2 regions of the Bacillus sp. NEAU-Y102 genome follow, and region 1 is predicted to be linked to the other one. Evidence: riboswitches for the same ligand, from Rfam matches in the RefSeq annotation. Region 1 holds a riboswitch; the other holds the start of a gene.
What was found. A riboswitch is a leader RNA that binds a small molecule or an ion and turns the genes downstream of it on or off. The one in region 1 is predicted to bind cyclic di-AMP.
Positions count from the first base shown of each region.

Region 2: linked by a shared signal. The riboswitch ahead of ACYFX0_RS14590 (APC family permease) and the one ahead of ACYFX0_RS26890 (SipW-dependent-type signal peptide-containing protein) in region 1 are both predicted to bind cyclic di-AMP.

Region 1 covers NZ_JBTWFK010000014.1:14,536-17,956, forward strand. Annotated here, with positions in the region: gene ACYFX0_RS26880 (hypothetical protein) at 62-448, shown strand; gene ACYFX0_RS26885 (hypothetical protein) at 462-695, shown strand; cyclic di-AMP (ydaO/yuaA leader) riboswitch at 956-1,101, shown strand; gene ACYFX0_RS26890 (SipW-dependent-type signal peptide-containing protein) at 1,201-1,305, shown strand; gene kdpF (K(+)-transporting ATPase subunit F) at 1,305-1,382, shown strand; gene kdpA (potassium-transporting ATPase subunit KdpA) at 1,402-3,069, shown strand; gene kdpB (potassium-transporting ATPase subunit KdpB) at 3,083-3,421, shown strand, end outside.
Region 2 covers NZ_JBTWFK010000005.1:114,017-117,437, reverse strand. Annotated here, with positions in the region: gene panE (2-dehydropantoate 2-reductase) at 1-786, shown strand, start outside; gene ACYFX0_RS14595 (hypothetical protein) at 851-979, opposite strand; cyclic di-AMP (ydaO/yuaA leader) riboswitch at 1,120-1,266, shown strand; gene ACYFX0_RS14590 (APC family permease) at 1,411-3,237, shown strand.

The DNA.
Region 1 (3,421 bases):
ATTAGTATAGGGGAATATCAATCTATGTTTGATTTCTTTTATACTAAGGAGGATGAGGTACATGGAACTAACACTTATTTGTGTTGGAGAAGAAAGTAAGGTAGATAGTTTAAGAGATCTAGTATCATTTCAACATGAGTTAATTATTTTTACGGCAAATGAAGAGATAGCGGCTGAAGTTAGGAATTGTGGGTTTGATTGGACTTATAGTTGCAGTAAGGAGCAGGACTTTACTAGTATTTTTGAGTGTATTAAGAAGGTGATTTTACTAGGGGATGAGCTTCCAATCGTTAGTTTTTTCACAGAACACATTCGCTTTTCTTTTCAAGCACCTATTACTGTTGTTACAAGGAATAAACGATATCCAGCGAGGCTCTATGAAACAATTGGAGCTAAGTTTGTCGTGTTTACAAATTGTGATAATATTTCTTTTTTATTTTTTGAATAGAGCGGGGGAAGAAATGATGAAGGTACTATTACTTGGAGATATAGCAAATCGTTGGGCAGTATCGGTAGAGCGAGTTCAAGAATTGGTTCAGATCGATCCCCTTTTTCCAGGGCCGTATATTATATTACCATCAAAAGATGCTTTGTATTTAGAGGTGGATATTACCGAATATGAGCAGCTACATGCAGAATTGTCACAGGTTTATATTCGCGGGAGAAATTTACGTGCTTTTTTACGAGGAGAATAAATAGTGAAATAAAAAGAGCGAATGCTAAGTGCAACAAGCTATGCACTTTATGTCATTCGCTCTTTTTATTTCGTATTGAAAAGATCATTTCTGTGAAAATGAAAGAAAAGACGAGTAAATAGATGAAAGAATATTAATAATACTCAATGTAAGCGTTTAAATAGATGGATATTTTCTTATTTTCAGTAATTTACCCCTTTACAAGTGAAATATAGAGGAGTATATTTACTCTCATAAATCATTCATAAAATTTCCAAAAAAACCTAAAATCGCTGAGTTCCAGAAATGGAGCGGGGGAACCAATTTTGTGCATCGTCACTTGGGGTGAATCTTTCAGTTTTGAAAGTAGGGCTACTCTTTAGGCCCGAATCCGACAGCTAACCTCGTAAGCGTTTAGAGAGGAGGTTTACTTTTTGTTGTTCATTTTTTGAACACTGAGTAGAGCTCAGTGTTCTTTTTTAATATTTAAATGGTAAATTTTAACAAAATGAAGAGAGGGATAGTTATGTTAGATGTTGTAATGGTCGGGATTTTTATTTTATTAGTTGCATCGATGGCAAGTCTTGCAAGTTGGTCAGATAAAGTTGTGAAAGAAGGAAAGCAATCATGATGATTGTCTTATCGGTTATAGTCGCAGCAATTACAGTGTATTTAGTGTATGCATTATTAAATCCAGAGAAGTTTTAATTAGGGGGAATCATTCATTATGATTTGGGTTGCAGTCATTATTACAATGCTCTTGTTTATTTTAGTAGCAAAGCCAATGGGGATTTATTTAGAAAAAGCTTTTCAAGGTAGCAAAATGCTAGATAAAGTATTCGGCCCTTTTGAAAAACTTATTTTTAAAATTACGGGTGTAAAAGAATACAATCAAACGTGGAAACAGTACGCATTATCATTAGTTTTACTCAATGGATTTATGATTGTTGTCGTATATTTCATTTTCAGATTACAAGGTGTGTTGCCGCTAAATCCAGCACATATTGAAGGAATGGAGCCTACGCTCGCTTTTAATACAGCAATTAGTTTTATGGCTGATACAAACTTACAGCATTATAGCGGTGAAAATGGTTTATCTTATTTATCACAATTAATCGGAATTACATTTTTAATGTTTGCAGCACCGGCAACGACATTAGCACTCGTTATGGCATTTATAAGAGGGCTCGCTGGAAAAGAACTTGGTAACTTTTTCGTTGATTTTACGAGAGCACTAACGAGAGTGTTTCTTCCTATCGCATTTATTGCGGCGCTAGTCTTTGTCGCACTTGGTGTACCGCAAACGTTAGATGGAGCGGTTACAGCACAAACGATTGATGGGGCAAAACAAAGTATATTACGTGGGCCTGTTGCATCATTCGTTTCCATTAAGGAACTTGGAAATAACGGCGGTGGATTTTTCGGAGCAAACTCTACGCATCCTTTTGAAAACCCAGGACAAATGAGTAATATTTTGCAAATGATGCTTATGATGTTATTGCCAACAGCACTTCCATTTACGTACGGACGAATGGTAGGAAATAAAAAACAAGGTCGTATTCTCTTCGTATCACTATTCATGGTGTTTCTACTAGGATTTATAACAATTACGACATCTGAACTAAACGGGAATCCGGCATTAAATGGAATGGGTATCGAACATGTACAAGGAAGTACAGAAGGGAAAGAAGTACGATTTGGAACAGTATTTTCTTCACTATACGCAACGGTAACGACAGCTGCTGAAACAGGCGCCGTTAATACGATGCATGATACGTTAACACCAATTGGCGGTTTAGTTCCACTTGTAAATATGATGTTAAACACAGTATATGGCGGCGTTGGAGCAGGTTTTGTAAATATTATTATGTATGCAATTATTGCAGTGTTTATATCTGGGTTAATGGTTGGACGGACACCAGAGTTTTTAGGTAAAAAGATTGAAGGTAAGGAAATGAAATTAATTGCGGTCACGATACTATTTCATCCATTGCTCATTTTAGGCTTTTCGGCATTAGCTCTTTCAACAAATTTAGGGACGGATGCTATTTCTCATTCCGGTTTCCACGGTTTAACGCAAGTTGTATATGAATATACATCGTCAGCTGCGAATAACGGATCTGGATTTGAAGGATTAGGAGATAATACACCGTTTTGGAATATTACGACTGGTTTAGTTATGTTTTTAGGACGTTACTTCAGTTTAATTACGATGCTAGCTGTGGCAGCTTCGTTGAAAGAAAAAACGGTAGTGCCAGAAACAGTCGGAACGTTCCGTACAGATAATAGTTTATTTGGTGGTATCTTTATCGGAACAATTGTAATTGTTGGTGCATTAACATTCTTCCCGATGTTAGTACTCGGACCAATTGCAGAATTTCTTACATTGAAGTAATGGAGGGTAAATGATGAGACCGGTAGTAGTAAAAGAAAAACAATTAAATGAGTCACAAATACATGCTGTAGAAGATGAAGTTAGACAAGCGAAAACGATGGATCGTGATATCGTAACACATGCGATGAAGCAATCCATTGCGAAATTGAATCCGAAAGTCATGATAAAGAATCCGATTATGTTCGTTGTGGAAATTGGATTTATCATTACGTTCATTTTATCTTTTCTTCCAAGTAGTTCTAGTAGTATACCAGGTTGGTTTAATATAACAGTTTCTCTCATTCTATTATTTACAGTTTTATTTGCGAATTTTGCAGAAGCATTAGCAGAAGGTCGTGGTAAAGCGCAAGCC
Region 2 (3,421 bases), on a different contig from region 1:
TTCCAACCGAAATTAATAACGAAAGAAGAGAGAACTTCTCCATTTGATGTCATTTTATTTTCAACAAAAGCGTATCACTTAAACGAGGCTATTCAAGATTTGAAGCCGTTTGTTGGCGAAAATACTGTAATCATTCCATTGTTAAATGGTATCGCTCATTTATCACTACTACAAAAAGAATTCGGCGAAGAAAAAGTAATTGGCGGTTTATGCTTTATCGAGACGACATTAAACGATCAAGGAGAAATTGTACAAACTAGTGCTGCCAACAGACTTGTGTTTGGAGAAATTAAGTCTCAAAATTCAGAGAGAGTAAAGCATATTTCTAAAGCATTTGCAGGTACGAAGTCTAGTTTTGTTTTAAGTGAAAATATTACGCAAGATATGTGGCATAAATATTTATTTATTACTGTAATGTCAGGTGTGACAACGTTAATGCGTGCACCAATTGGACCAATCCGTGAAAGTGAAGGCGGCCGTGATTTTATCCGTAATGTGTTTGAGGAATCTGTACAAATCATGAGAGTATTAGGAGCTCCAGTAAAGGGAAATATTGCCCAGGAACATATGAAAACGATTGATAAAATTTCGTATGATATGAAGTCATCGATGCAGCGTGATATGGAAAAGGGTTCATTTATTGAAGGGAAGCACTTGCAAGGATATTTACTGGATGTAGCAGAGAAATTTTCTATAGCGGCACCATTATTAGGAACTATATATCAAAATTTAAAGGTGTATGAAGAGATGACCTTTAACAAATCTGTAATAGAATTAGATGTATGAAAAAATAAAAAAGATAGCAATATATAAGTGTATTGCTATCTTTTTTATTTTTTTGTATGACAAATCATTTATTTCTTTTCGTTCTATCTGTCAAATTTATTTCCTGTTCACGTTTACCATATAACTGATTAATTTCATTTGCTACTGCATCTAAATATGAATCGGAAAAAATAGGCTTCTTTTCTTTAGACATATGGGTCTCCTTTGTGGATTTTTTAGTATTCATTATGTATATTTCTCAGCGGATTATGCGCAATCATTTTAATTTTTTTCTTATTAAAAATTTTTGTTTACTTTTTGAAAATAAAGGAGTATTATAATCCACAGTTTCAATTTTCTAAATCGCTGAAACCGCATGGTACGGGGGACCCGTTTTTACGGATTAGTACATAATCCGATGGGGTGAATCCTTGAAAAAGGTAGGGCTACTCATAGGCCCGAATCCGACAGCTAACCTCGTAAGCGTTATATTGAGAAGGAAGGTGGAGCTTGTGCGACAAAAAAAATAATGTCTACAAGTCTATTTCGCTATGGCTTGTAGACATTTTTTGTTTTCTGAAGAAATAGTTTACTGGCTGTAACAAGCAGAAAAGTTCGTACAAAATTATTGGAGAGTGGACAGCATTGGTTTCATCTATTAAAAGATTTTTAATTGGAAGACCGTTAAAATCAACGGAGCTTGGAGAACAAAAGCTTAATAAAACGAAAGCTTTAGCTATTTTATCTTCTGACGCATTGTCATCAGTTGCTTACGGTCCAGAGCAAATTTTAATTGCTTTAGCAGGTGTTGGAGCGATCGCCTATTGGTATTCCATTCCGATCGCTGTTGGGGTATTAGTATTATTGACAGCCCTTATTTTATCTTATCGTCAAATTATTTTTGCTTATCCGCATGGCGGGGGAGCGTATGTTGTATCAAAAGAAAATTTAGGGATGAATCCAGGCTTAATTGCTGGAGGATCTTTATTAGTTGACTATATTTTAACTGTTGCGGTAAGTGTGTCCGCGGGTACAGATGCAATTACTTCTGCGTTTCCTAGCTTACATGCACATAACGTAATTATTGCGGTTATATTTGTTATATTAATTACGATATTAAATTTAAGAGGAGTAACGGAATCAGCTTCCGTGCTAGCATATCCTGTTTATTTATTCGTTTTAGCACTATTTATATTAATTGGTGTGGGCATATATAATATTTTAACTGGTCATGTTTCACCTACTTTACATGCGCCGATTGGAACACCAGTTGCAGGAATTAGTTTATTTTTATTACTAAGAGCATTTGCATCAGGTAGTTCTGCTTTAACAGGTGTTGAAGCAATTTCAAATGCAATTCCGAACTTTAAAGATCCTGCGCCAAACAATGCTGCAAAAACATTGCTTGCAATGGGTGCATTACTTGCTGTGTTATTTTCAGGAATTGTATTTTTAGCTTATTATTACGGAGTGACTCCGAGTAAAGAAGTAACAGTTGTTTCTCAAATTGCTGAACAAACATTTGGACGTAATTTCATGTACTATTTCATACAAGGTACAACAGCTTTAATATTAATTCTCGCTGCTAATACAGGCTATTCTGCATTTCCTTTATTAGCGGTTAACCTTGCAAAAGATAAATTCATACCGAGAATGTTTACGATTAGAGGAGACCGTTTAGGTTACTCAAACGGTATTATTATACTTGGAGTTGCTTCGATTATTTTAATTGTAGCTTTCCAAGGACAAACAGAACATTTAATTCCACTATATGCAGTAGGTGTATTTATTCCATTTACACTTTCTCAAACAGGGATGGTATTAAAATGGCTTCGGGAAAAACCTGAAGGATGGGCTTTAAGATTAACGGTTAATTTAATTGGTGCAGTTATTAGTTTTATCGTAATGAGCATGTTCTTTTTAACTAAATTTGCACAAGTTTGGTCGATACTTATTTTCTTACCTGCAATCATATTCTTATTCCACAGAATTAAGAAGCACTATGATGCGGTAGGTGATCAGTTAAGTTTAAAAACTTGTGAACCACTTGTTCCGATTAAGGGAAATGTAATCGTCGTTCCGGTAGCTGGTATGACTCACGTAGTAGAAAATTCATTGAACTATGCTAAGGCTCTTTCGGCAGATCAAGTTATTGCTGTATATGTTGCTTTTGACAGGGAAGAGGAAAAGAAATTTGAAGAGAAATGGAAAAAGTGGCAACCTGAAGTTAGGCTTGTTACATTACATTCTCATTATAGAAGTATTATCCAGCCGCTAACGAAGTTCATCGATACAGTGCAATATAAGGCAAGTGAATCGAATTACCGCGTTACGGTCGTTATACCACAGTTCATTCCGAAAAAAGGTTGGCATAACATTCTTCATAATCAATCCAGTTTACTCATACGTGCGTATTTACTTTATAAAAGAAATGTTGTTATTACGACAGTTCCATATCATTTGAAAAAATAAGAAGATTTTTTAAGGATAGCTTCGTGAAAATGAAGCTATCCTTTTTGTGTATATGCTATGCATAATTGCATATGGGCTCGAAAATTATATTTATATAATTTTATCAGTTATTTTCAAGTAGTGTTTTCTGTTGTGATATGTAGATATTTCAATCTATAAAGTGAATCGGATTATATTTTGAAAT